Regions from separate parts of the Pantoea sp. PGP6 genome, predicted to be linked through region 3. Evidence: predicted binding sites of a transcription regulator. Region 3 holds the regulator's gene; each other region holds the start of a gene.

Region 1 (8,122 bases), 3.1 Mb from region 3:
GCCGACCGCAGCGCGCATCACGTCCAGCTGGTAATCGATGCGGCTACCATCCTGGGTCAGCTGTTTGTCCTGAAAGATCAGCGGTACGTCATCAGCGCCCCACTGAGTAGGCAGCCGCAGTTTGCCGATCTCGTTATCTTCCAGCAGGATCAGCCCCGCCAGTCCCTGTGCCACCTGATGACCGGTTTTCCCGTGCAGATGCGGATGATACCAGCAGGTTGCTGCCGGTTGATCGGGCGTGAAAGAGACCTGCCGGGTGTCGCCAGCGGCGATGCTGGCCTGCGGCCCGCCGTCAACTGCGCCAGGGATCTCCAGCCCGTGCCAGTGCAGCGTCGTCGCTTCGTTCAGCCGGTTATGAATGTTCACCGTGGCGGGCTTGCCGCTTTGCAGCCGGATCGCCGGACCGAGCAAATTGCCGTTATAGCCCCAGGTCGGCACCGCTTTGCCATTCCACTGACTGGTACCCTGCATCGCGGTCAGCGTGTACTGGCCGTTAGCATCCGGCGTCAGCAGCGAGGGAACGGGCAGCAGCGGGCGGCTGGCGGCCATCAGCGAGCGGCTCCAGAGCGGCAGCGCCCCGGCGGCACTCAGGGCGGCGGTGAGTTTCAGGAAATGGCGACGTTGCATGGTGATCATCCTTGTGGCATGAGAGCAGACAGCCTAAACCCTGACCTTATGGGAAGGTCAAGTGTTACCCGCCAGAATGAGCCGAAAAAAGCCGGAGAGCCGCACGGTACGGCAAATTAATCGAAAACCTGATAGCAACTGTGCTAACGTCATTAACAATATCCATTGAAGAGAACGATTATGAAGCAAAGCATTAAGATCCTGCTGCTGACGGGACTCCTTGGCTTCTCCTCCACCAGTTTTGCCCTGAGCGAATCCGAAGCGGAAGATCTGGCCGATCTGACGGCGGTGTTCGTCTATCTGAAAAATGATTGCGGCTATCAGGATCTGCCGGATGCGCAGATTCGTAAAGCGCTGGTGTTTTTTGCTCAGCAGAACCGCTGGGATTTAAGCAACTACAGCAATTACAACATGAAGGCGCTGGGTGAAGAGAGCTATCGTGACCTGAGCGGCATCGCCATCACTAACGATAAAAAATGCAAGTCGCTGGCGCGTGATTCGCTGAGTCTGCTGGCCTACGTCAGATAACCCTCTCCCCTCTCTTCTGCTGGACATTTGACCGTGCAACCACGGTCAGAGTTAGCTATGATGTGCCGCCCATTTTCATGGCGATGTCATCAGAGGAGAGCCCCACCATGGCCCAAAATGAAATGTGGTATGAAACCCTTCATGCCGGTTTTGGCCAGTATTTCACGATTGATAAACAGCTCTATCGTGAGAAAACTGCGCATCAGGATTTAATCATTTTCGAAAATGCCGCGATGGGTCGCGTGATGGCGCTGGACGGTGTGGTACAGACCACCGAGCGCGACGAATTTATCTATCATGAAATGATGACCCACGTTCCTCTGCTGGCGCACGGTGCGGCGAAAAGCGTGCTGATTATCGGCGGCGGCGATGGCGCAATGCTGCGCGAAGTGTCACGTCATCCGCAGATCGAAAAGATCACCATGGTGGAGATTGATGCGGGCGTGGTGACGTTCTGCCGTCAGTATCTGCCGAACCACAGCGCCGGTGCCTATGACGATCCGCGCTTTACCCTGGTGATCGACGACGGGGTTAACTTTGTTAACCAGACCCGCGAAAAATTCGATGTCATCATCTCGGACTGCACCGATCCGATCGGTCCTGGCGAAAGTCTGTTTACCTCAGAATTTTATGCCGGCTGCAAAGCGGCCCTTAATGAAAATGGCATCTTTGTGGCGCAGAATGGCGTCTGCTTCCTGCAGCAGGACGAAGCGGTCAACAGCCATCGCAAACTGGGTCACTATTTTGCCGATGTCAGCTTCTATCAGGCGGCGATTCCGACCTATTATGGCGGCATCATGACCTTTGCCTGGGCCAGTGACAATCCGGCGCTGCGCCAGCTCGATAGCGCGACGTTACAGGCGCGTTTCGAGGCCGCTGGCCTGACCTGCCGTTACTACACACCGGCAATCCATACCGGCAGTTTTGCCCTGCCGCAATATCTGTTGAATGCGTTATCCGCCACGCGCTGATGGCACATTTCTAAGGGGGTGAGTGAAATTGCAAAAGCTAAAACTACATGGCTTCAACAACCTGACTAAGAGCCTGAGTTTTTGTATTTACGATATTTGCTATGCGAATACTGAAGCTGAACGTGATGGTTATATTGCCTATATTGATGAGCAATATAACGCCAACCGTCTGACCGAAATTCTGACCGAGACCTGCTCGATCATTGGTGCCAACGTGCTGAACATTGCGCGCCAGGATTATGAGCCGCAGGGCGCGAGCGTCACCATTCTGGTCAGCGAAGAACCGATCGATCCGAAAGATATCGATAACTCGGAACACCCTGGCCCGTTACCGAATTCGGTGGTGGCCCATCTGGATAAGAGTCATATCTGCGTACACACCTATCCGGAAAGTCATCCGGAAGGCGGACTGTGTACCTTCCGCGCCGATATTGAAGTCTCTACCTGCGGCGTGATTTCACCGCTCAAAGCGCTGAACTACCTGATTCACCAGTTGGAATCTGACATCGTCACGGTCGATTACCGGGTGCGCGGGTTTACCCGTGATGTGAAGGGGATGAAGCACTTTATCGATCACGAAATAAACTCGATCCAGAACTTCATGTCGGAAGATATGAAAGCGATGTATGACATGGTGGATGTGAACGTTTATCAGGAAAACATCTTTCATACCAAGATGTTGCTGAAAGAGTTCGATCTGAAGCACTACCTGTTTAATACCAAACCTGAAGATCTCAGCCCACAGGAGCATAAACGGATTACCGACCTGCTGTGGAAAGAGATGCGTGAAATTTATTACGGCAGAAATATCCCGTCTGTGGGTCTGAAGACGCTGTAATCCTTGCGGGCGGCGCGCTGTGTCTGGCAGCCGCCGCTTACCGTTGTTGCCGCTGGCGGTTATGCCGTCAGCAACAAGCCGATCCCACGCTCCCGCAGCCCATGCCGGGCAGCCTCTTCCAGCCGCTCATCGGTCACAATATCGGTCAGGCTCTCCAGCGGCGCGGCGCAAAACAGCGACCAGGAACCATATTTACTGCTGTCCGCCAGCAACACCCGACGCCCGGCATTGGCCAGCAGATCGTGCTTCAGCCCGGCTTTCTCCTCGGTTGGAGTAGTAATGCCGCGCTCAAGGCTCCATGAATTACAACTGACAAAGGCGATATCCGGATTGATGCTGCGCAACAGTCGACGGCCATGTTCGCCAATACAGGACTGGCTGGAGTCGTCGATGCGGCCACCGATAATCGTTACCTCAATCTGCCTGAATTCCGATAAAAACAGCGCAATGTGCAGATCGGCGGTAATCACCCGCAGCGGCAGATGGGTCAGCTGGCGCGCCAGTTCCAGCATAGTAGTACCGGCATCCAGCACCACCGCGTCGCCCGCCTGAACAAAGCTGGCAGCACAGGCGGCTATCGCCTGCTTTTCCGCCAGATTACGCTGCATTTTTTCCAGCGTGGTCGGCTGCGTAGGAATGAACCGGTTGAGGGTGACGCCGCCATGACTGCGGCTGATCACCCCTTCTTTATCCAGCTTAATCAAATCACGTCGAATCGTGGCCGGCGAGGCGGAAATCGCACTGACCAGTTGCTCAACAGTCACCAGATTATGGCTTTTCAGGTAATCCATAATCTGGTCAAGACGGCTCTGTCCCTTCATATTTCCCTATGCGAGCTGCATCGCGAGTTTGATAGAGATCGCCATGCTCTCAGACTTCGCTTTACCTGTCCAGGCGATATCAAACGCCGTGCCGTGGTCCGCCGAGGTGCGGATAAACGGCAGGCCCGCAGTGATGTTCACCCCATCGTAGAATCCCAGCAGCTTCAGCGGAATGTGTCCCTGATCGTGGTACATTGCCACCACCATATCGTACTGCCCTTCCTGACATTGCAGGAATACCGTATCCGGTGGACAGGGGCCCGACACCGCGATGCCCTGTGCTTTCATTGCCGCAATCGCCGGGGCGACCGTAGTTATTTCCTCATCACCAAACAGGCCATTTTCACCGGCGTGCGGATTGACGCCCGCCACGGCGATGCGCGGCTGGGTAAAGCCGACCCGACGCAGGAAGGTGTCCGCCATGCCGATCACCGTCTCAATGCGTGAACGGCTCAGGGTATCGAGGAATTTACGCAGCGCAATATGGGTGGTGACGTGAATGACCTTCAGCTTATCGGTATAGAGCACCATGGCGTAATCCTGAGTGCCGGTCAGGTGCGCCAGCAGTTCAGTGTGACCCGGATAGAGATGACCCGCCGCGTGCAGCGCCTCTTTGTTGAGTGGCGCGGTGGCAATAGCTTGTACCTCGCCCGCCAGCGCCAGTTCGGTGGCGCGCTTCACGCAGCGCCACGCCAGATCGCCCGCCTGCTTCTGCACCATACCTGGCTTTAGCGCTTCAGGATCGGCTAACGGTTCATCGATCACGTTAATGATGCCGGGCGCAAAGTGGGCCGATGCCACCCGATCCACAATCCGCAGTTCCGCCTGTGGCGTAATGTTCATCGCCATAATCCGCCGCAGCGTCGCAGCGCAGCCGACAACCACCGCTGGCACGCCATTCAACTCACCTTCCAACAGCGATTTGATAATGATTTCCGGGCTGATGCCCGCCGGATCGCCCATGGTGACCGCAATAATTTTACTCACTCGACTTCTCCTCAATAAAACCAATGGCTGCTACCAGGGTGTTTTCATCACCAAAGCCACCGGCTTTGGTCATCACCGGCAGGGTAAATTCACTGTTAAGCAGAACCCCGTGCGGCACACAGCCCGCCACCAGGCCCTGAATCTGAAATCCGCTGGCACCCAGAGCCTGAGCGACGGCAATCGCCACGTCGCCGCCAGACAGATAGAGCGCATGCGGGAGCTGGCTGTCACACAACGTGCGGGTCATCTCACCGAGCAACTGACAAATCGCTTCGCCCAGTTGCTGGCGCGTCAGCTGAAACTGCTGGCAGAGCATTTCAATCTCATGCCGCTGTGAAGCATGCTGACAGGTGCGGATCACCGTATGTCGTCCCTGACGTAGCGCCGCTGTGGCTTGTCCCAGCCAGTCCGCTGCATCGGGCCAGGCGGGCTGGCGGAACAGCTGACGGATATCAACATCCACCACCGTCACCTGCCGCTGGGTCGCCAGCGTGGCGATCTGCTGCTGTGCGCGGCTGCTCATCGAGCCGATAACCGCCAGTACCGGTCGTGCTGCGTGGACACCTGCGTCAACCGCCGTACCGCTAACTCTCCTTTCCGCCGATGACGACGGCGCAGGCCGGGCGGCGAGATGGCGGCCCAGTGCCTCGCTTAAGCCTGCCGCACCCACCAGCAGCGGTTTTTCACTCAGCCGTGCCGCGGCTGCCATCAGGCGAGCCAGGTCAGTGTCGTTTTCAGCATCGACCACCAGCACGCCGCGGGCGTCCGTTAAGCGCTGCTCAAGCCGATCGCTGCGCAGGGTGGCGAGATCGATCTGATCCCCGTCGATGTGCAGTTGCTGAAGCACGCTGGCGCTGACGATGGGGGTTTTGGGATCGCTGGCAAATTCGGTATCAGTCAGCAAACGATCGCCAAGCCAGACCTGACCGGCACGCGTAGTGCGGCCGAGGTACGGCACGGCCGGTGCTACCAGCGCCAGACGTTTACCGCTGGCTGCCAGCGCCGCCCGCAGTTCAGCAGCGACATTGCCCCGCAGCGTGGAGTCGATCTTTTTAAACAGCCAGCCCTGCGCAATCTGCGGAGCGTAGTGGCCCACCGCCTCAGTGATCCGCTCTGCCGCCACCACGGGCGTGACTGCCCGACTGTCGGTGCTGATTACCCAGACATCCGCTGCCTCGCTATCTGCAGGCGTCGTTGGGCTGAACAGCACCTGAACCCGGGCACCGGCCTGTGCCAGCCCACTGCCTGCATCATTGGCTCCGGTAAAGTCATCGGCGATGACCACTACCGGGGTTTTCCACCATGACGAACTCATCGTCTCTCCTGTCAGGCTATTGCCGCTGCAATTGATTATATTCAATCATGATTGATTATATGTGAGCAAGATCAAATTAATCGAAATCGATATGTCCTATAAAATTAGCCACAGCAAGGGGATTACGTCAGCGTTACTCTGAGCGATATCAATCATTGCTTCAGAAATTACCAACAAGGGTGTGAGATGAATATCAACAGCACGGTGATCAGCGGCTATCAGACGTTGAACGACATGCGCTATCTGCTCGACGGCATCACGACAGCGTTAGTGGTAACCGATAACAACATTGAAGCCATTCCCGCCGTGCAGGCACTGGTGGGACAACTCCGGCAGCAGATCCCCGGACTCAGTGTGGTGAACAGCGTTCCGCCAGAGCCAGGTCAGCATGATGTGGCGGCGATTGTCAGCGCCCTGCCAGCGCAGGAGGTTGAACTGGTGATTGGCATCGGCGGCGGCAGCGTGCTGGATGTCGCTAAGCTGCTGTCAGTGCTGTGCGCCGGGGATGCGCCGTCACTGGATGCGCTGCTGGCAGGCGAGAAACCGCAGCGCCGCGTTCGCTCGCTGTTGATTCCGACCACCGCCGGGACCGGCTCGGAGGCCACGCCGAATGCGATTCTGGCGATTCCGGAGAAACAGACCAAGGTTGGCATTATTTCACCGGTGATGTTGCCCGACTGGGTCGCGCTGGTGCCGGAACTCACCACCAGCATGCCGCCGCATATTGCTTCATCCACCGGGATTGATGCGCTGTGCCATCTGATTGAGTGCTTCACCGCCACGGTCGCCAATCCGGTGAGCGATAACTATGCGCTGATCGGCATGAAGAAGCTGTTCGCCAGCCTCGAAACCACGTTACGTGAACCACACAATTTAGCGGCGCGACTGGAGATGCTGTGGGCCTCATACTACGGTGGTGCATCGATTGCCCACGCCGGGACGCACCTGGTCCACGCCATGTCCTACCCGCTCGGCGGCAAATATCATCTGCCGCACGGCGTTGCCAATGCCATTCTGCTGGCCCCCTGCATGCGCTTTGTCCGGCCCGCGGCGGTGAGCAAATTTGCTCAGGCTTACGATCTGCTGCCCGAGGCTGATACCGGCTTAAGCGAGGAGCAGAAATCTCATGCGCTGGTCGATTACTTCAGCGCACTGGTTCAGCGCCTGCAGCTGCCAGCCAGCCTGGAAGCGCTGGGCATCAGCCCGGATCACCTGCCCTATTTAGTCGATGCGGCGCTCGACGTGCAGCGCCTGATGAAAAACGTGCCGCTGGCCGTGACGGCGGACGATGTGCGCGCAGTCTACCTGACGCTGTTTCCTTCTCACCCGGCGCAATGAGGATTGCCATGAACAAAAAAATAACCGGGGTACTGACCGCCATCGTTACCACTTTTGATCGCGACGGTGAGTTTAATCCGGCTGCCCAGCGTGAGCAGGTGCGACGCCAGCTCGATGCCGGTAACGGTATTTTCTGCGGCGGCACCAACGGAGAATTCTTTGTGCTGAATCAGCAGGAGAAGATCGCGGTCACCGAAACCTGCGTCGATGAAGTCAACGGCCGTGCGCCGGTGGTGGCGCACATCGGCGAGATATCAACCCGTGAAACCATCCGCCTCGGTAAGCAGATCGCCAGGCTGGGCGTTGATGCCGTCTCGGTGATTACGCCATGGTTCGTGCCGTTAAAGCAGCAGGAGCTGATCGCGCATTACCACGCCGTTGCAGACGCGCTTGAGGTGCCGCTGTTCCTTTACAACATCCCGGCGCGTACCGGCAATACTCTGCAGCCTGACACCGTCAGGACGCTGGCGGCACATCCGAACATCATCGGTATCAAAGATTCAGCCGGCAGCTACCAGAGTCTGAGTGGCTTCCTGCAGGCTGCCGACGGCATCGATCACTTCGATGTGCTGAACGGCCCCGACTCGCTGATTCATCAGGGGTTCGTCGATGGCTGCTCCGCCTGCATTTCCGGGCTGGCAAACGTGGCGCCCGAGGCGATCAACGCCATCTGGGCGCAGTTTAACGCCGGCGATAT
Region 2 (8,122 bases), 1.8 Mb from region 3:
CACCGCATACAGCGGTTCACTCAACAGCAGCTGGTGGCGCAAATCTGCCGGCAGCGGCGTGTTGCGCATCACGCCGAGATCGAGCCGCCCGTCATGCAGCGGGGCCAGCTGCTGGCGGGTGTTGATCTCCTGCATCTGAATATGCACCTGCGGCCAGCGCTGGCGAAACTGGTACAGCGCATCGGACACCACCGCGGTAAACGGCGCTGAGGAGGTAAAGCCGATACGCAGCTCTCCCTCTTCGCCACGATGCAGCCGCGCCGCCCGGTCAGCCGCCTGTTCCACCTGCAACAGAATGGTGCGCGCATCCTGCAGTAACTGCTGACCGGCGGCCGTGAGCTGCACGCTGCGGTTGGTACGATTAAACAGCCGGGCACCGGTTTCAGTCTCAAGCTGAATAATCTGTTGACTGAGCGGCGGCTGAGAAATATTCAGCCGCAGCGCCGCCCGGCCAAAATGCAATTCTTCGGCGACCGCAATGAAATAGCGCAGATGGCGCAGCTCGATATTCATATCTTTAACGTCTTATTTGAGATTATTAATATATTAGACATCATAATCAGCCTTTTCTAAGCTGACGACAGGTTTTTTATCACTAAGGAAAGATTGTGGGTCGCACTACTCATGCAGGAACCGTTGCGGATGACGCAGGATGCAGATCGCCAGAATCGCTGGCTGCATCGGGCTGGATTACCCGCGGAACGCCGCAGTTTATGCGCGTCACGCTGGCCCTGTTTTCAGCCGGTCTCGCCACCTTTGCCCTGCTCTACTGTGTCCAGCCAATATTGCCGGTGCTGTCGCAGCAGTTTGGCGTGTCGCCCGCGACCAGCAGCCTGTCACTCTCCATCTCCACCGGACTGATGGCGCTGGGCCTGCTGGTGACCGGCCCGCTGTCTGATGCGGTCGGACGCAAGTCTGTAATGGTCACCGCGCTGATGCTGGCCGCCCTCTGTACCCTGATCTCCGCCACCATGACCAGCTGGCACGGCATTCTGATCATGCGCGCATTGATGGGCCTGGCGCTGAGCGGGGTCGCCGCAGTCGGCATGACCTATCTGAGTGAAGAGATGGACCCGCGGGTGGTGGCGTTCTCAATGGGGCTGTACATCAGCGGTAATTCCATCGGCGGCATGAGTGGCCGCCTGCTGAGCGGGGTGCTGACCGACTTTTTCTCATGGCGGGTGGCGATTGCGGTTATCGGCTGCTTTTCCCTGGCTTCAGCGGTGATGTTCTGGAAAATCCTGCCGGCGTCGCGCCATTTCCGCGCCACCTCTCTGCGCCCCCGTAACCTGCTGATTAATTTTCGTCTGCACTGGCGCGATGAAGGGCTGCCGTGGCTGTTTGCAGAAGGCTTTCTGCTGATGGGAGCCTTTGTCACGTTGTTTAACTACATCGGCTACCGTTTACTGGATGCGCCCTGGCATCTCAGCCAGGCAGTGGTGGGTCTGCTGTCGGTGGTCTACCTCACCGGCTCATGGAGTTCGCCGAAAGCGGGTGCGTTAACCAGCCGGCTGGGACGGGGGCCGGTGATGCTCGGCGCTACCGCGATTATGCTGGCTGGCCTGTTGTTCACTGCCTTTAATTCGCTGTGGCTGATTTTGCCCGGCATGATGCTGTTCACCGCCGGTTTTTTTGCCGCCCATGCGGTTGCCAGCAGCTGGATTGGTCCACGAGCCCGCCGTGCGCGCGGTCAGGCTTCTTCACTCTATCTGTTCAGCTATTACGTCGGGTCCAGCGTGGCCGGGACGCTGGGCGGGGTGTTCTGGCATAACTATGGCTGGATGGGTATCACGCTGTTTATCAGCGCCCTGCTACTGCTGGCTCTGCTGGTGGCCTGGCGGTTGCAGTGTAAAAAGCTTTGATCCCCTGTTCCCTCTGAATTGCTGGCCCGGCCACTGCGCCGGGCGATTTTATCTGCGCTGTTGAGACAACTTTCAGGGCCAGCCGGAACATAATGTGCTTTTCCCGCTATAATCGGTCTGATTGTGACATTTGCTTACTTCTGTCGCTTAACACAGCAAAAAAGGACCGCCTGTGGCTCTCTACTATTACGTGAACAAACAATCAGGTTACAACCATAACCATGTGGTGCATGCTGCGGGCTGCCCCTTCCTGCCCGCGCCGGCTGACCGGCTGTTTCTCGGCAGTTTTTACCACGTCAATGCGGCTATCCTGCAGGCCAAAAAGTATTATTCTGGCGCGATGGGCTGTGAAACCTGCTGTCCATCCCCTCGCCATTCCGATGCTGATCCACAGCCTGGTGTGGCCCTGAAACATACCCTGACCTCACGTTAGCCTGACCGCGATTGAGCAAGGCTCGCGCTGCGCTAATTTGTTAAGATTTTCCGCCATTTTCCGTTATGTTAGAACTCCTGATTCTCTTTAACGGGTTTTACCATGCGGGAAAAGTTTGCGGGCTCTCAGATCGCCCTTCACTGGCTGACCTTTTTACTGGTGGCGACGGCCTACGCCACCATTGAACTGCGCGGTTTTGCTCAGCGCGGTTCATGGCAGGGTTATGCGATGATCATCACCCATTTCAGCGCGGGCGCGTCGGTGCTGGTGTTGATGATTGCTCGTCTGGTGCTGCGTACCCGGCATCGTTCTCCGCCGATTGTTCCTGCCGCCCGACGCTGGCAGACCGGGCTGGCACATCTGACTCACACCCTTATCTATGCGCTGTTTATTACTCTGCCGATACTCGGTCTGACATCACGCTATCTGAAAGGCCGTGAATGGTGGCTGTTTGGCATCAGCATGCCGGTGGCGGCGGAACCCAATTTTGATCTGGCGGATATGCTGATTGGCTGGCATGAGACGCTGGCTCCGCTTGGATACTGGTTAATCGGACTGCACGCGGCGGCGGCGCTGTTTCATCATTATCTGCTGAAAGACAACACCCTGATGCGCATGATGCCGGCACGGCGACGCGGTCAATAACCTCAGGCTATCGCCCTGCCACAGGGCGATAAAAAATATTCAGGATTAAAAACGGTTTATAAGGTTCCTCTTCCCGGTTTATTCACTACAATAGTCAGTAATTTGTGACGCAGGTCACTTTCGCTGGATGTTTCTGCCACATCCGAATTCGCTGTTCTGACTGATTTGACTCCTCATGCAATCAACGACTGTTTCACGTAAAACTGCCTGGCTTCGCGTGGTGTTGCTGGCTATTGCCGCTTTTGTTTTCAACACCACCGAATTTGTGCCGGTTGGCCTGCTATCGGATATCGCAGCTGATTTCTCGATGCAGACCGCTGATGTCGGCATTATGCTCACCATCTATGCCTGGGTGGTGGCGCTGCTCTCGCTGCCGCTGATGCTGCTGACCCGCAATATTGAGCGACGAATGCTGCTCGGCGTGCTGTTCCTGATTTTTATCATCAGCCATGTGCTGTCAACCGTGGCGTGGGACTTCCGTTCGCTGATCGTCTCGCGTATCGGTATCGCGCTGTCGCACGCGGTGTTCTGGTCGATCACCGCATCGCTGGCGATCCGCGTCGCCCCGGCGGGCAAGAAAACCCAGGCGCTGAGCATGCTGGCAACCGGTACGGCGCTTGCGATGGTGCTGGGCGTGCCAATTGGCCGCGTGGTGGGTCAGTATCTCGGCTGGCGTACCACCTTTGGTGCCATTGGCCTCTCGGCGCTGGTGCTGATGATTATGCTGGTGCGGATCCTGCCGCGTCTGCCGAGTGAACATACCGGTTCACTGAGCAGCGTGCCGATGCTGTTCCGTCGTCCGGCGTTAGTCAGTATGTATCTGCTGGTGACGCTGGTGGTGACCGCGCACTACACCGCTTATAGCTATATCGAACCCTTTATGCAGGCGGTGGCCCACTCGGGTGAGAACTTCACCACCCTATTGCTGCTGCTGTTCGGATCGGCCGGCATTATCGGCAGCGTACTGTTCAGTTCGCTGGGTAATAAATTCCCCTCTGGTCTGCTGATCGCCGCCATCGCGCTGATTACACTTTGCATGGGACTGCTGATTTTTGCTGCGGTCCGTCCTGCTGCAATCTCCACCCTGTGTGTGATCTGGGGAATGGCGATGATGATGATTGGCCTGGGCATGCAGGTACGGGTGCTATCACTGGCGCCTGATGCCACAGACGTTGCGATGTCGCTGATGTCGGGTATTTATAATATCGGCATTGGCGCAGGTGCGCTGTTGGGTAATCAGGTCAGTCTGCATCTGCAGATGGCGGATGTGGGCAATGTCGGTGGGATGATCGGTCTGGTCGCGCTGTTGTGGTGTGTCTATATCTTCCGCCGCTACCCGCAATTACGCAGTAACGGCTAGAAAAAAGGCTTCAGATAAGTGGTTATCTGAAGCCTGTTTCATCTTATTTATAAATGACTGCGGTTTACTTATAAATGACTGCGGTGCCATGCAGGTTGTTGTTGCCAGAGGTCGAAGTGATGCGGAAAGACTTTGCACCGACATCGCTGGCCCGGTCTGACAGTTGCTGTTCCAGCGAGGTCAGGTTGGTGCTACCTGTCGCGCTGATCACGCCAATTTTTTGCTGATCGAGCGGCGATTGAGTGACCTGCTGAGCCGCCACGCTGGCAAAGGAGAGGCTGCCGAGTAGCGCAGCCACCACCATCATACTGATACTTTTCATAACGAACCCCTTCTCAACAGTTAATTACTGATAAATCACGGCGGTGCCGTGCAATTTGTTCTGACCACTGGTTGAGGTGATACGGAATGATTTGGCACCCGCTTCATCCGCTTTGGCATTTAGCTGCGCTTCAAGGGAATTGAGGTTGCTGCCGCCCTGGACAGAAATGGTGCCAACCGGCTGCTGGTTGATTGGGTCGCTGCTGACCTGATCAGCGGCGAATGCGCCAAATGTCAGGGTAGAAAGTGCCAGTGCGGCCAGACTCAGTTTGATGCTTTTCATAGGTTGCTCTCTCAATATTCGGTAGTGGAAAAATGTGTGTCGTTATTTAATTAACGATCATTAACTAAATGATAGGCCCGATTATGGTCAGCCGTCAATATTTATTTAATGAGCGTTATTTTATTCGCGAAGTGGCGTGATTATGGGCTTCAGCCCCCTTTTTCACTTAACCTTAGGGGCGATATCCGCGCGCCGTCGCACAAAATGGCAACCGCCTTCAGCGCAGAATGCGCCAGCCCTTGCACAATTTATTAATGATCGGTAATTTAATAGGGTGTTTCACAACCCGTGAGGATATATGAGCCAGGTTCAGGATTGCGATGTGAAGAAGTGCCGCGGTCGGCCAAAAGTTTTCGACCGTGAAGCTGCGCTCGATAAAGCGCTTACCCTGTTCTGGACCCACGGTTATGAGGGGACCTCGCTGGCCGATCTGGTAGCGGCAACCGGGGCGAAAGCGCCCACGCTCTACGCCGAGTTTGTCAATAAAGAGGGGTTGTTCCGGGCCGCGATGGAGCGCTACGTGGAGAAATTCAGTGCCTGGCGTGACGCGGCGCTCGGCAATGATGCGTTGCCGGTCGATCAGGCGATCGAGGGTTATTTCCGTGCAACCGCCGCCTGCTTTACCGATCGCGATTCGCCCGGCGGCTGTTTCTTTATCTGCACCTCCACCACCCTGTCAGCGGCTTCTGCCGAGATCGCCAGCATGTTGCAGCAGCAGCATCAGTCGCAGGAGAGTACGCTTAGCGACTTTCTGCTGACCCGCCAGCAGCGTGGTGAACTGAGCGAATCAGTGAATATCGCGGCGCTCGCGCGCTATCTGGGCTGTATGCTGCAAGGCATGTCGGTGCGGGCGCGTGAAGGGGTGCAGCGGGACGATCTCGACAGCATCATTGATACACTGATGGCGATGTGGCCGACGCTGACCGGACTCTGTCAGCATAAAGCGTAAATAAAATCAGGGCGGCGATTGCCGCCCTTGTTGCTTTTCAGGCCGTCCTCATTTGAGGAAGAAAACCGGCTTTAACGGCTGACTGACCGGACTGTTGTCCTGATTTGACGGCATCAGGTCTTTCATTGATGCCCACCAGCGCTGACATACTTCGGTGCGGGCAACCGCCTCCCAGCGCGCTTCCGACTCAATCTCAACGCTGGCAAACAGCAGATTACGCTCCGCATCCAGCCAGATAGCATAGTTGTGCGCCCCGTGCGCCTTCAGCGTTTCTGCCAGCTCCGGCCAGATCGGCGAGTGGCGTCGCTGATATTCGGCGTGGCAATCCGCAATCACCTGCATCACAAAGGCTCTACGAAGCATTGGCAGGCCCCACATCCAGCGCAGCCTGCCACGGATTGACCCCGAAGCGTTCACCCAGCGCCACCAGTTGTTCGGTAGTGATACTCTGGCGGATGCCACCCATCGACAGCACCTTGACGATCACTTCAGAGGATTTTTCGGCGGTATCGATCAGGCCAAAGGTTTCATCCAGGGTCGGCCCGCTGCCAAAGATGCCGTGGAACGGCCACATTACCAGGCTATGCGACTGCATCTGCTCCGCCGTGGCGGCCCCGATACCGTCAGTGCCGGGCACCATCCACGGCAGAATGCCGACGCCATCCGGGAATACCACCAGACATTCCGTGCTGCCTTCCCACAGCAAGCGGGTAAAACGCGCCGAATCCAGTTCAACCACATAACTTAACGCCATAAAATGGGTGGCGTGGCAATGCATGATCACCCGATCAGCGCCGTTGCTGACCGCTTTACGCACGCCGTGCGACTGGAAGTGTGAGGCGAGTTCAGAGGTTGGCAGGCCGCCATTCGACAGCCCCCAGTGAATTTTGAATGAGAGTCCTTTGTCATCGACCTGCAGCAGCGCCAGGCAATCGGCGGGATCGAGTTGCACGTTGCGGAAGAACTTGCCCGATCCGGTCACCAGGAACCAGCAGTTTGCCAGCGCAGGCGCCGGCTGTGTCAGTTCAATGCAGCGCGGCTCCGGATAGAAATCGGCCGCAAAAGGTTTCACCTCCTCCTCCAGCAGACGCAGACTGACGTTCCCACCGTTACGCTCATCCCAGCCCTTCAGCCACATATCACTGGTGGCTTTGACCATTCCCTTAACAAACCAGGAAGAAAGAATGCTTTGCATAGTGAATTCCTTAACGTTGGCTCAAGATGTGTTGTTCGTAGTGACGGACATCGCTCAGCCAGCTGGCATCGGCTGGCACGTCGTGGCGCAGGCACCACACTTCCCAGATCGCCTGCCACGGCAGTGATTTCTGCTCTTCCAGCAGCGCCAGTCGGGCGGTGTAATCGCCTGCCGCTTCGACCTGGCGCAGGCGATCGGTCGGTTCCAGCAGGGCGCGCAGCAGCGCTTTTTTGGCGTTGCGGGTGCCGATGACCCAGGCTGCAATGCGGTTGATGGAGGCATCAAAGAAGTCGAGCCCGATGTGCACTTTGTCAAACAGCTGATGGCGAACAATCTCACTGGCGATCGCCTGGGTCTCATCATCGAGCAGCACCACGTGATCGCTGTCCCAGCGCACCGGCCGGCTGACGTGCAACAACAGACGCGGCACGTAGAGCATGGCGGCGGAGATTTTATCGGAGATCACTTCAGTCGGATGGAAGTGGCCGGCATCCAGCGTCAGCGCGGTCTGACGGCTGGCCGCGTAACCGAGGAAAAACTCGTTGGAGCCCACGGTGTAGCTTTCAGCGCCGATACCAAACAGCTTGCTCTCCACCGCATCGATGTGATGTTGCGGATTCAGTTTTTCGGCGATGATTTCATCCAGCGCGCTCATCAGTCGCTGGCGCGGTGCCAGCCGATCGATGGTGATATCTTTCATGCCGTCGGGCACCCAGATATTCATCACCGACGGGGTGCCCAGCTGCTCACCAAACGAGGCGGAAACCCGGCGGCTGGCTTTACAGTGATCGATCCAGAACTGACGAACGGTTTTATCAGCATGTGACAGGGTAAAACCGTCGGCACTCAGCGGATGTGAAAAGCAGCTGGGATTGAAGTCGAGTCCCAGCTTATGCTCTTTGGCCCAGCTGACCCAGTTGGCAAAGTGTTCCGGCTCAATCTCATCACGCGCCACCGGTTTGTCACTTTCCAGATAGATGGCGTGCAGATTGAGACGTTTCGCGCCGGGGATCAGCGACATCGCTTTGTCGATATCGTTACGCAGTTCACCGGCATTACGGGCGCGTCCCGGAT
Region 3 (8,122 bases):
CTCTGGCGGCAATAATTTCACCAAGGAATTAAAAATTATCCCTAATAGAAATAAGTTCTTAGATCACTATCTGCAAAACTAAGCTAAAAATCGCAAATGCTGAAAACAGCGCCAGCATAAAAAAATGTCAGGCGCTCACATTCGGCCTGTGCTATTGATATGCGTTCCCGTTTCTTGCTTGTAAAAGGTCTTTGTGTTCGATGTCGATTGAGAAAGTCGCTCAGCTGGCTGGCGTCTCTAAAGCCACGGTGTCGCGGGTTCTCAACGCCCATCCCGGCGTCAAACCCGATACGCGTGAGAAAGTGCTGTCGGCTATCGCCGCCTGTGACTACCAGCCCAACTTATTAGCCCGACAACTGCGCACGGCGCAAAGCCACATGCTGCTGGTGTTGATTTCGGACATCACCAATCCCTTCTGCTCGCGGGTGGTACAGGGCATTGAGGCGGAAGCCGAGCTGCACGGTTATCACATCCTGCTCTGCCACTCCGCCTCGCAGTTACAGCGTGAAGCCGCCTATCTCACGCTGCTGACCGGCAAAGTAGTGGATGGCGTGATCACCATGGATGCGGCGTCGGGACTGCAGGATTTGCAGCACATCATTGCAGGCGCGCCGTGGGTCCAGTGCTCGGAGTTCGATCCGGCTATCCCGGCCTCTTCCGTCACCATCGATCATCTCGACGCGGCACGCGATACCGTCCACTACCTTGCCGGCAAAGGCCGCAAACGCATCGGGCTGGTTAACGGGGATATGCGCTACCTCTATTCGCACCATCGTGAACAGGGCTACCAGCAGGCGATAAACGCGCTGGGACTGCAGTGGTCAGGGGTCGCCTACGCCAGCGATATCTCCACGGAAGCGGGCAGCCAGGCACTACAACAATTACTGGCGATGCCGCAACCGCCGGATGCGATTTTTGCCGTGTCGGATGTGCTGGCTGTGGGGGTGATTCATGCCGCGCTGCAAGCGGGGCTGCGCGTGCCGGAAGATCTGGCGGTAGTGGGTTTTGACGGCATTCCATTTACCGGCAGCCTTAACCCGCCGCTGACCACCATCGAACAACCGATGTATCAGCTCGGGGCGCGAAGCGTGCAGCTGTTGTTGCAGAAAATCCGTCAGCCGCACGCGCCGGTAATCCGTGAAGTCCTGCCCTGGAAGCGCGTTGAACGCGCCTCCAGTTAACTCAGTGCCAGATCAACAGCACGCAGGCTGCCGTCAGCAATCCCATGGCGAGATTAAAGATTTTCCAGGCGCGGCGGCTGCGTAAAATGCGGCCAATCATTGCGCCGAATCCCATCCAGATCAGGCCGGACACCAGATTGACGATAAACATGCCGAGACTGATCGCCATCACCGATTGACGATAGGCATCGCCAGCCAGGCTAAAGCTGGCGACCGCGCCCAGCGCCATCAGCCAGGCTTTGGGATTGATCAGCTGCAGTAATCCGCCCTGCCAGAACGGCATGGGCGACTCCGGCACCTGATCGGTTTCCAGTTTTTCGTAGCTGGCGGTGGCAATTTTCCATGCCAGCCACAGCAGGTAGAGGCTACCGGCGATTTTCAGCACCAGATGCAGTGAGGGATAGAGCAGGATCAGTCCGCCGACGCCAAACGCCACCATCAGCAGCATGACCTGCATGCCGATCATGATGCCAATCATCAGAGGAATGGTCCGCAGGAAGCCAAAATTGGCGCCGCCCGCAGTAAGTAACATATTATTAGGGCCTGGCGTGATCGCGGCGACCCAAAGGAATCCTAACATCGACAAGAAAAGACTCAGTTCCATAGCAATCGGGTGCTCCTCACCCCCAGCAAGCAAAAAACCTATCGAAGCTAACAGCGCGATATGGAACAGACAAGCTTTTACCCGATGAAATTAATCGCACCCGACACGGATCAATTTACGCCGTTAGCCGGCATGCGCAATGCGCATCTGCAAACGGTACTGCCACGCCTGCTACGGCGGCAGATCAAGCTCGATCCTCACTGGCAGCGTCTCGATCTGCCCGATGGCGATTTTGTCGATCTCGCCTGGAGTGAAGATCCGTATCTGGCACAGCACAAACCCCGGGTGGTGCTGTTTCACGGACTGGAAGGCAGTTTCCACAGCCCCTATATCCACGGGCTGATGGAAATTTGCCGCGCACGCGGCTGGCTGGCGGTGGTGATGCACTTCCGCGGATGCAGCGGCGAACCTAACCGGCTGAACCGTATCTATCATTCCGGTGAAACCGAAGATGCACGCTATTTTCTGCACTGGCTGCAAACCCGCTGGGGTCGGGTACCGACCGTGGCGGTGGGTTTTTCGCTCGGCGGTAACATGCTGGGCTGCCTGCTGGGTCAGCAGGGATCCGATGCGCCGGTTGACGCGGGCGTCATCGTCTCCGCGCCGCTGCTGCTGGAGCCGTGCAGCGTCAAACTGGAGCGCGGCTTCTCGCGCTTTTACCAATACTATTTACTGGCGCAGCTGAAGAAGAACGCCCGGCGCAAACTGCACGCCTGGCCGGAAACGTTGCCGGTGAATCTGACGCAGCTTAAAGCGCTACGCCGGCTACGCGACTTCGATGACGCGATCACCGCCCGCGCCCACGGTTTCAGCGATGCGGCTGACTATTATCAGCGCGCCAGCGCCCTGCCCTGGCTGAAACAGGTCGATAAGCCGCTGCTGATCATTCATGCCAAAGATGACCCGTTCATGAGTGATGAGGTGATCCCGCACAGCAGCCAATTATCTGCCACTATTACTTATCAACTGACGCCGCACGGCGGTCACGTTGGCTTTGTCGGCGGGACGTTGCGCCAGCCCGAAATGTGGCTTGAACAGCGCATACCCCAGTGGATTGCCCCTTTTCTGGATACCTAACGTTGTGATTATTCCCTGGCAACAGGTCTCACCTGAGACGCTTGAAAATCTGATTGAAACTTTCGTGCTGCGTGAAGGCACCGACTACGGCGAGCAGGAACGCAGCCTGAGCGAAAAAGTGGCTGACGTGCGCCGTCAGCTGGAAACCGGCGAAGTGGTGCTGGTGTGGTCGGAACTGCATGAATCGGTCAATATTATGCCGCGCAAAGAATTTCGCGGCTGATGCAGCCGGCGGCAATTCATGTTAACAATGCGCATGGCCCGACTTCACAGGGAGCTTTTTTATGTCAGCACGCCATCCGATAATCGCCGTCACCGGTTCCAGCGGCGCGGGGACCACCACCACCAGTCTCGCGTTCCGTAAAATCTTTCAGCAGCTCGATCTGCACGCTGCCGAACTGGAAGGCGACAGTTTCCACCGTTTCACCCGGCCTGAAATGGATATGGCAATCCGCAAGGCGCGCGATTTGGGCCGTCATGTCAGCTATTTCGGTCCGGAAGCCAATGACTTTGGCCTGCTGGAGCAGAGCTTCAGGCAGTATGGGCTCAACGGCCAGGGCCAGTCGCGTAAATACCTGCACACCTATGACGAAGCGGTACCGTGGAATCAGGTGCCGGGCACCTTTACGCCGTGGCAGCCGCTGCCGCAAAACACCGATATCCTGTTTTACGAAGGACTGCACGGTGGCGTGGTGACCGCCCAGCATAACGTAGCGGAGCATGTCGACCTGCTGGTGGGCGTGGTGCCAATTGTTAACCTCGAGTGGATTCAGAAGCTGGTGCGTGACACCAGCGAACGCGGCCATTCGCGTGAAGCGGTAATGGATTCGGTGGTGCGCTCAATGGAGGATTACATCAACTTCATTACGCCGCAGTTCTCGCGCACCCATCTTAACTTCCAGCGAGTGCCGACGGTCGATACCTCAAACCCGTTCGCTGCCCGCGCTATTCCGTCACTGGATGAGAGCTTTGTGGTGATCCACTTTCAGGCGCTGGACGATATCGACTTCCCTTATCTGCTGGCGATGCTGCAGGGCTCGTTTATCTCGCACATCAATACGCTGGTAGTGCCTGGCGGCAAAATGGGTCTGGCGATGGAGCTGATCATGGGTCCGCTGGTGAAGCGGCTGGTGGAAGGCAAGCGGATAGAATAAGAGGCCAGCAAAAACCGCTCTGAGAGCAGATGTCTTTAACAAAGAGAGTAAAACTGGCTTTCCTGCGGCTAAAGACTTACCCCTGGGCAGGCTTCAGGGAGCATACACCTTTCGCAAAGACGCAAAACCGTTATCGCTGGCAGGCTCAGCACGGGCCATCCCTGGCCCGCGATGCTTTGCTACAGGCATATGCTCCCTTCGCTTCACGTCCGACAACCGCATCCGGTTTCAGGAAGGTCGCTACAGACAACCTCTGGGCAGAAAGAATCTGGCAGCAATAGATAAGTTCAACACGCTGGGAACCGGGTCAGAAGAGGAAAGCGTCCCGCCGCCCGGATAAAAACGCCGGGAGCGTTTTTGAACAACGCAAAGCGTTGGCCCGGCTACGGGCGCGCCTCAGGGATGAGGTGCGTAATCGCGCAGGCCGAGCGGCCAGGGATTGGCTTAAACGACTTTCCGATCTGACCCGGTTCCCTGCGCAGGCACAGTATCAAAACGGATTCCCTGCCCAGGCACAGTCTTAAAGCAACCTGCATCAGATACTGGAAGTGAAGTTAGCAGGTCTGCAATGACCCTTGCGGCTACTACAGTTCGATCACTTCATAGCTGTGGGTGATGGTAACCCCTTTGCCCAGCATGATGGCGACCGAGCAATATTTTTCAGCAGAAAGATCCACCGCGCGTGAGACCGCCTTATCCTGTAGCGCTTTGCCGCTCACGATAAAGTGCAGGTTGATGTGCGTAAAGATTCGCGGCGCCTCTTCACGACGTTCTGAGGTCAGTTTTACTTCACAATCAGCCACATCGTTGCGACCTTTTTGCAGAATTGAAACCACGTCGATGGCGCTGCATCCGCCCGCCGCCATCAGCACCATCTCCATTGGGCTGGGCGCTTTATCACCCGAATTGCCATCCATTAATACCTGATGTCCGGATGACGACTCACCGAGGAATGTCAGCCCTTCTACCCATTTCACTCTTGCCTGCATGATTTTCGCTCCAGAATATGCGGTTTTGCCGTCAGAGTACGCTTTCGCCTGGTAAACAGCAATCCAGAGAAATCCGCCGTTAGCTGAAGCGAGACAACAGAAGACAGTCGGCAAAAGCTGTGCTACAAACAGTGCTGAAAATATTTTTCGTCACCCGATGGCGAAGCCGGGAAGAATGATGCGCACTGCGCCGAATGCAGCCCGAATAATTTCCTGTAAGGGAAACGCTTGAAGCTTTCATCGCCTGACAGGGAAACTGCCCCCTGTATTTTGGGCACGATTACAACAGAGGATAATAGCGAATGGTTCTCGGCAAACCGCAAACAGACCCTACACTCGAATGGTTCCTGTCCCATTGCCATATTCACAAGTATCCATCCAAAAGTACGCTGATTCACCAAGGTGAAAAAGCTGAAACGCTTTACTACATCGTGAAAGGTTCCGTTGCGGTTCTGATCAAAGATGAAGAAGGCAAAGAGATGATTCTTTCTTACCTGAATCAGGGCGATTTCATTGGCGAGCTTGGCCTGTTCGAAGAAGGTCAGGAGCGCAGCGCCTGGGTACGTGCCAAAACCGCGTGCGAAGTGGCGGAGATTTCTTACAAGAAATTCCGTCAGCTGATCCAGGTTAACCCGGATATCCTGATGCGACTGTCGTCGCAGATGGCGCGTCGCCTGCAGGTTACGTCGGAAAAAGTGGGTAATCTCGCTTTCCTCGATGTGACCGGACGCATTGCTCAGACTCTGCTTAACCTGGCGAAGCAGCCAGACGCCATGACGCATCCCGACGGCATGCAAATTAAAATTACTCGTCAGGAAATTGGCCAAATCGTTGGTTGTTCACGTGAAACCGTGGGCCGTATTTTGAAGATGCTGGAAGATCAGAACCTGATCTCTGCACACGGCAAAACCATCGTCGTTTACGGCACCCGCTAATTCCTGTCACCCACGGCGTGATGGCAACATCGCGCCGTTATTGTTTGTGTTGGGCCGATGTGGCGTCGAATTATTTACCATCCTGAAGTCAATTACGCCTTGCGGCAAACCCTGGTGCTCTGTCTGCCAGTGGCGCTGGGCTGGCTGGCTGGCGACCTGCAAAAAGGTCTGCTGTTCTCGTTAGTTCCCGCCTGTTGCAATATCGCCGGTCTGGATACCCCGCATAAACGCTTCTTCAAACGCCTGATTGTCGGCGGCAGCCTGTTTGCGCTCGGCAGCTTTCTGATTCAGTGGCTGACGCAGCACGCCATTCCGCTGCCGCTGATTCTGTTCGCCTTGCCGTTGCTGCTGGGGGTCACCGGCGAAATCAGCCCGCTGCACGGCCGTCTGCTGCCCGGCACCCTGATCGCCGCCATCTTCACGCTGAGCCTGATTGGCCGTATGCCGATCTATGTGCCGCCGCTGCTCTATATCGGCGGCACGCTATGGTATGGGCTGTTTAACTGGTTCTGGTTCTGGCTGTGGAAAGAGCAGCCGATGCGTGAAAGCCTGAGCCTGATCTACCGTGAGCTGGCCAACTATTGCGACGCCAAATATACCCTGCTGACTCAGCTGACCGATCCGGAAAAGGCCCTGCCGCCGCTGCTGGCGCGTCAGCAAAAAGTGGTCGATATGATCACCACCTGTTACCAGCAGATGCACATGCTTTCCGCCAGCCGGGATCACAGCCATAAGCGGCTGACCCGCGCCTTTCAGGTGGCGCTGGACCTGCAGGAGCACATCTCGGTCAGCCTGCATCAGCCGGAAGAGGTGCAGAAACTGGTGGAGCAGAGCCATGCCGAAGCGGTGATCCGCTGGAACGCCCAGACTATTTCGGCCCGCTTACGGGTGCTGGCGGATAACATTCTCTATCACCAGTTGCCGGATCGTTTTGGCATGGAGAAGCAGCTCAGCGCGCTGGAAAAAATCGCCCGCCAGCATCCTGACAATCCGGTGGGAAATTTCTGTCTCTACCACTTCAATCGGATTGCGCGGGTGCTGCGCACCCAAAAACCGCTCTATCAACGTGACCTGATGGCCGATCGTCAGCGCCGTCTGCCGCTTCTGCCGGCGCTGCGCAGCTATCTGTCCTGGCGTTCGTCGGCACTGCGCACTGCCGGGCGCTTTGCGGTGATGCTGATGCTGGGCAGCGCGCTGGCGCTGTTTTTTAACATCCCTAAACCGTACTGGATTCTGATGACCATTATGTTCGTCAGCCAGAACGGCTACAGCGCCACCCGCGTTCGCATCCAGCACCGGGCGCTGGGCACCTTTGCCGGCCTGGTGATTGCGGCTGCTACCTTACGCCTGGCGGTGCCGGAGTCGCTGGTGCTGCTGATCATGCTGGTGATCACCTTTATCAGCTACCGGTTTACCCGCCAGTTTTACGGCTGGTCGATGATCGGCTTTACGGTGACGGCGGTTTACTCGCTGCAGTTGCTGTCGCTGAATGGGGCGCAGTTCCTGCTGCCGCGCCTGATGGATACGCTGATGGGGTGCCTGATCGCCTTTGGCGGAATGTTGTGGCTGTGGCCGCAGTGGCAGAGTGGCTTATTGCGGCAAAACGCCCATGACGCGCTGGAAACCTATCAGGATGCGCTACGGCTGCTGCTGGGGGCGGAACAGTCACCGGAGAAACTGGCGTATCAGCGGGTACGGGTCAATCAGGCTCACAATGCGCTGTTTAACTCCCTGAACCAGGCGATGCAGGAACCGGCTTTTAACGCTCAGTACCTCAAGGATATGCGTCTGTGGGTCACCCACAGCCAGTTTATTGTTGAGCACATCAATGCAATGACGATTCTGGCGCGTGAACACACCATGCTGACCGCCACGTTAGCTGAGCGTTATCTGCAGTCCTGCGAAATTGCGCTGCAACGTTGTCAGCAGCGACTGGAATATGATGGTGCCAGTTCGCAGGTTAACCTGCTGGATGAGCTGGAAAACATTAATGAAGGGCCGGTCACGGTGGTGGAACAGCATGTACGCCGCATTCTGGATCATCTGAGCGTGATGCACACCATTTCATCTCTGGCGTGGAGCCAGCGACCGCAACATGGCCGCTGGCTGAGCAGACGGTTACGCAAAAACTAAATCAGCCGGTAATCACCTTGCCGACGGCGGTGGCGAAGCGGCGCATACC

What was found. The regulator CRP, encoded in region 3, controls carbon source genes, mostly activating them, when cyclic AMP is high. The targets are predictions, from matches to a motif close to ATGTGANNNNNNTCACAT.
Region 1: ACLIBF_RS17445 (iron-containing alcohol dehydrogenase) is a predicted target of CRP. The motif match lies at 6,147-6,164, and genes of this name have one in related genera.
Region 2: ACLIBF_RS10635 (sugar transporter) is a predicted target of CRP. The motif match lies at 3,043-3,060, and genes of this name have one in related genera.

Annotation. Positions count from the first base shown of each region.
Region 1 is NZ_JBQBMA010000001.1:3,560,982-3,569,103, forward strand. Features, by position in the region: gene cueO (multicopper oxidase CueO) at 1-627, opposite strand, end outside; gene ACLIBF_RS17415 (YacC family pilotin-like protein) at 808-1,155, shown strand; gene speE (polyamine aminopropyltransferase) at 1,263-2,126, shown strand; gene speD (adenosylmethionine decarboxylase) at 2,155-2,964, shown strand; gene ACLIBF_RS17430 (DeoR/GlpR family DNA-binding transcription regulator) at 3,024-3,785, opposite strand; gene ACLIBF_RS17435 (D-threonate 4-phosphate dehydrogenase) at 3,792-4,772, opposite strand; gene dtnK (D-threonate kinase) at 4,765-6,087, opposite strand; gene ACLIBF_RS17445 (iron-containing alcohol dehydrogenase) at 6,274-7,425, shown strand; gene ACLIBF_RS17450 (dihydrodipicolinate synthase family protein) at 7,434-8,122, shown strand, end outside.
Region 2 is NZ_JBQBMA010000001.1:2,198,954-2,207,075, reverse strand. Features, by position in the region: gene ACLIBF_RS10655 (LysR family transcriptional regulator) at 1-513, opposite strand, end outside; gene ACLIBF_RS10650 (MFS transporter) at 672-1,862, shown strand; gene ACLIBF_RS10645 (hypothetical protein) at 2,035-2,295, shown strand; gene cybB (cytochrome b561) at 2,398-2,940, shown strand; gene ACLIBF_RS10635 (sugar transporter) at 3,116-4,300, shown strand; gene bhsA (multiple stress resistance protein BhsA) at 4,365-4,622, opposite strand; gene bhsA (multiple stress resistance protein BhsA) at 4,647-4,904, opposite strand; gene ACLIBF_RS10620 (TetR/AcrR family transcriptional regulator) at 5,203-5,853, shown strand; gene rhaM (L-rhamnose mutarotase) at 5,902-6,216, opposite strand; gene rhaD (rhamnulose-1-phosphate aldolase) at 6,206-7,048, opposite strand; gene ACLIBF_RS10605 (L-rhamnose isomerase) at 7,059-8,122, opposite strand, start outside.
Region 3 is NZ_JBQBMA010000001.1:426,071-434,192, reverse strand. Features, by position in the region: gene ACLIBF_RS01985 (LacI family DNA-binding transcriptional regulator) at 201-1,181, shown strand; gene ACLIBF_RS01980 (LysE family translocator) at 1,183-1,785, opposite strand; gene ACLIBF_RS01975 (hydrolase) at 1,846-2,862, shown strand; gene ACLIBF_RS01970 (YheU family protein) at 2,867-3,085, shown strand; gene ACLIBF_RS01965 (phosphoribulokinase) at 3,147-4,016, shown strand; gene ACLIBF_RS01960 (OsmC family protein) at 4,601-5,005, opposite strand; gene crp (cAMP-activated global transcriptional regulator CRP) at 5,308-5,940, shown strand; gene ACLIBF_RS01950 (YccS/YhfK family putative transporter) at 5,998-8,073, shown strand; gene argD (bifunctional acetylornithine/succinyldiaminopimelate transaminase) at 8,075-8,122, opposite strand, start outside.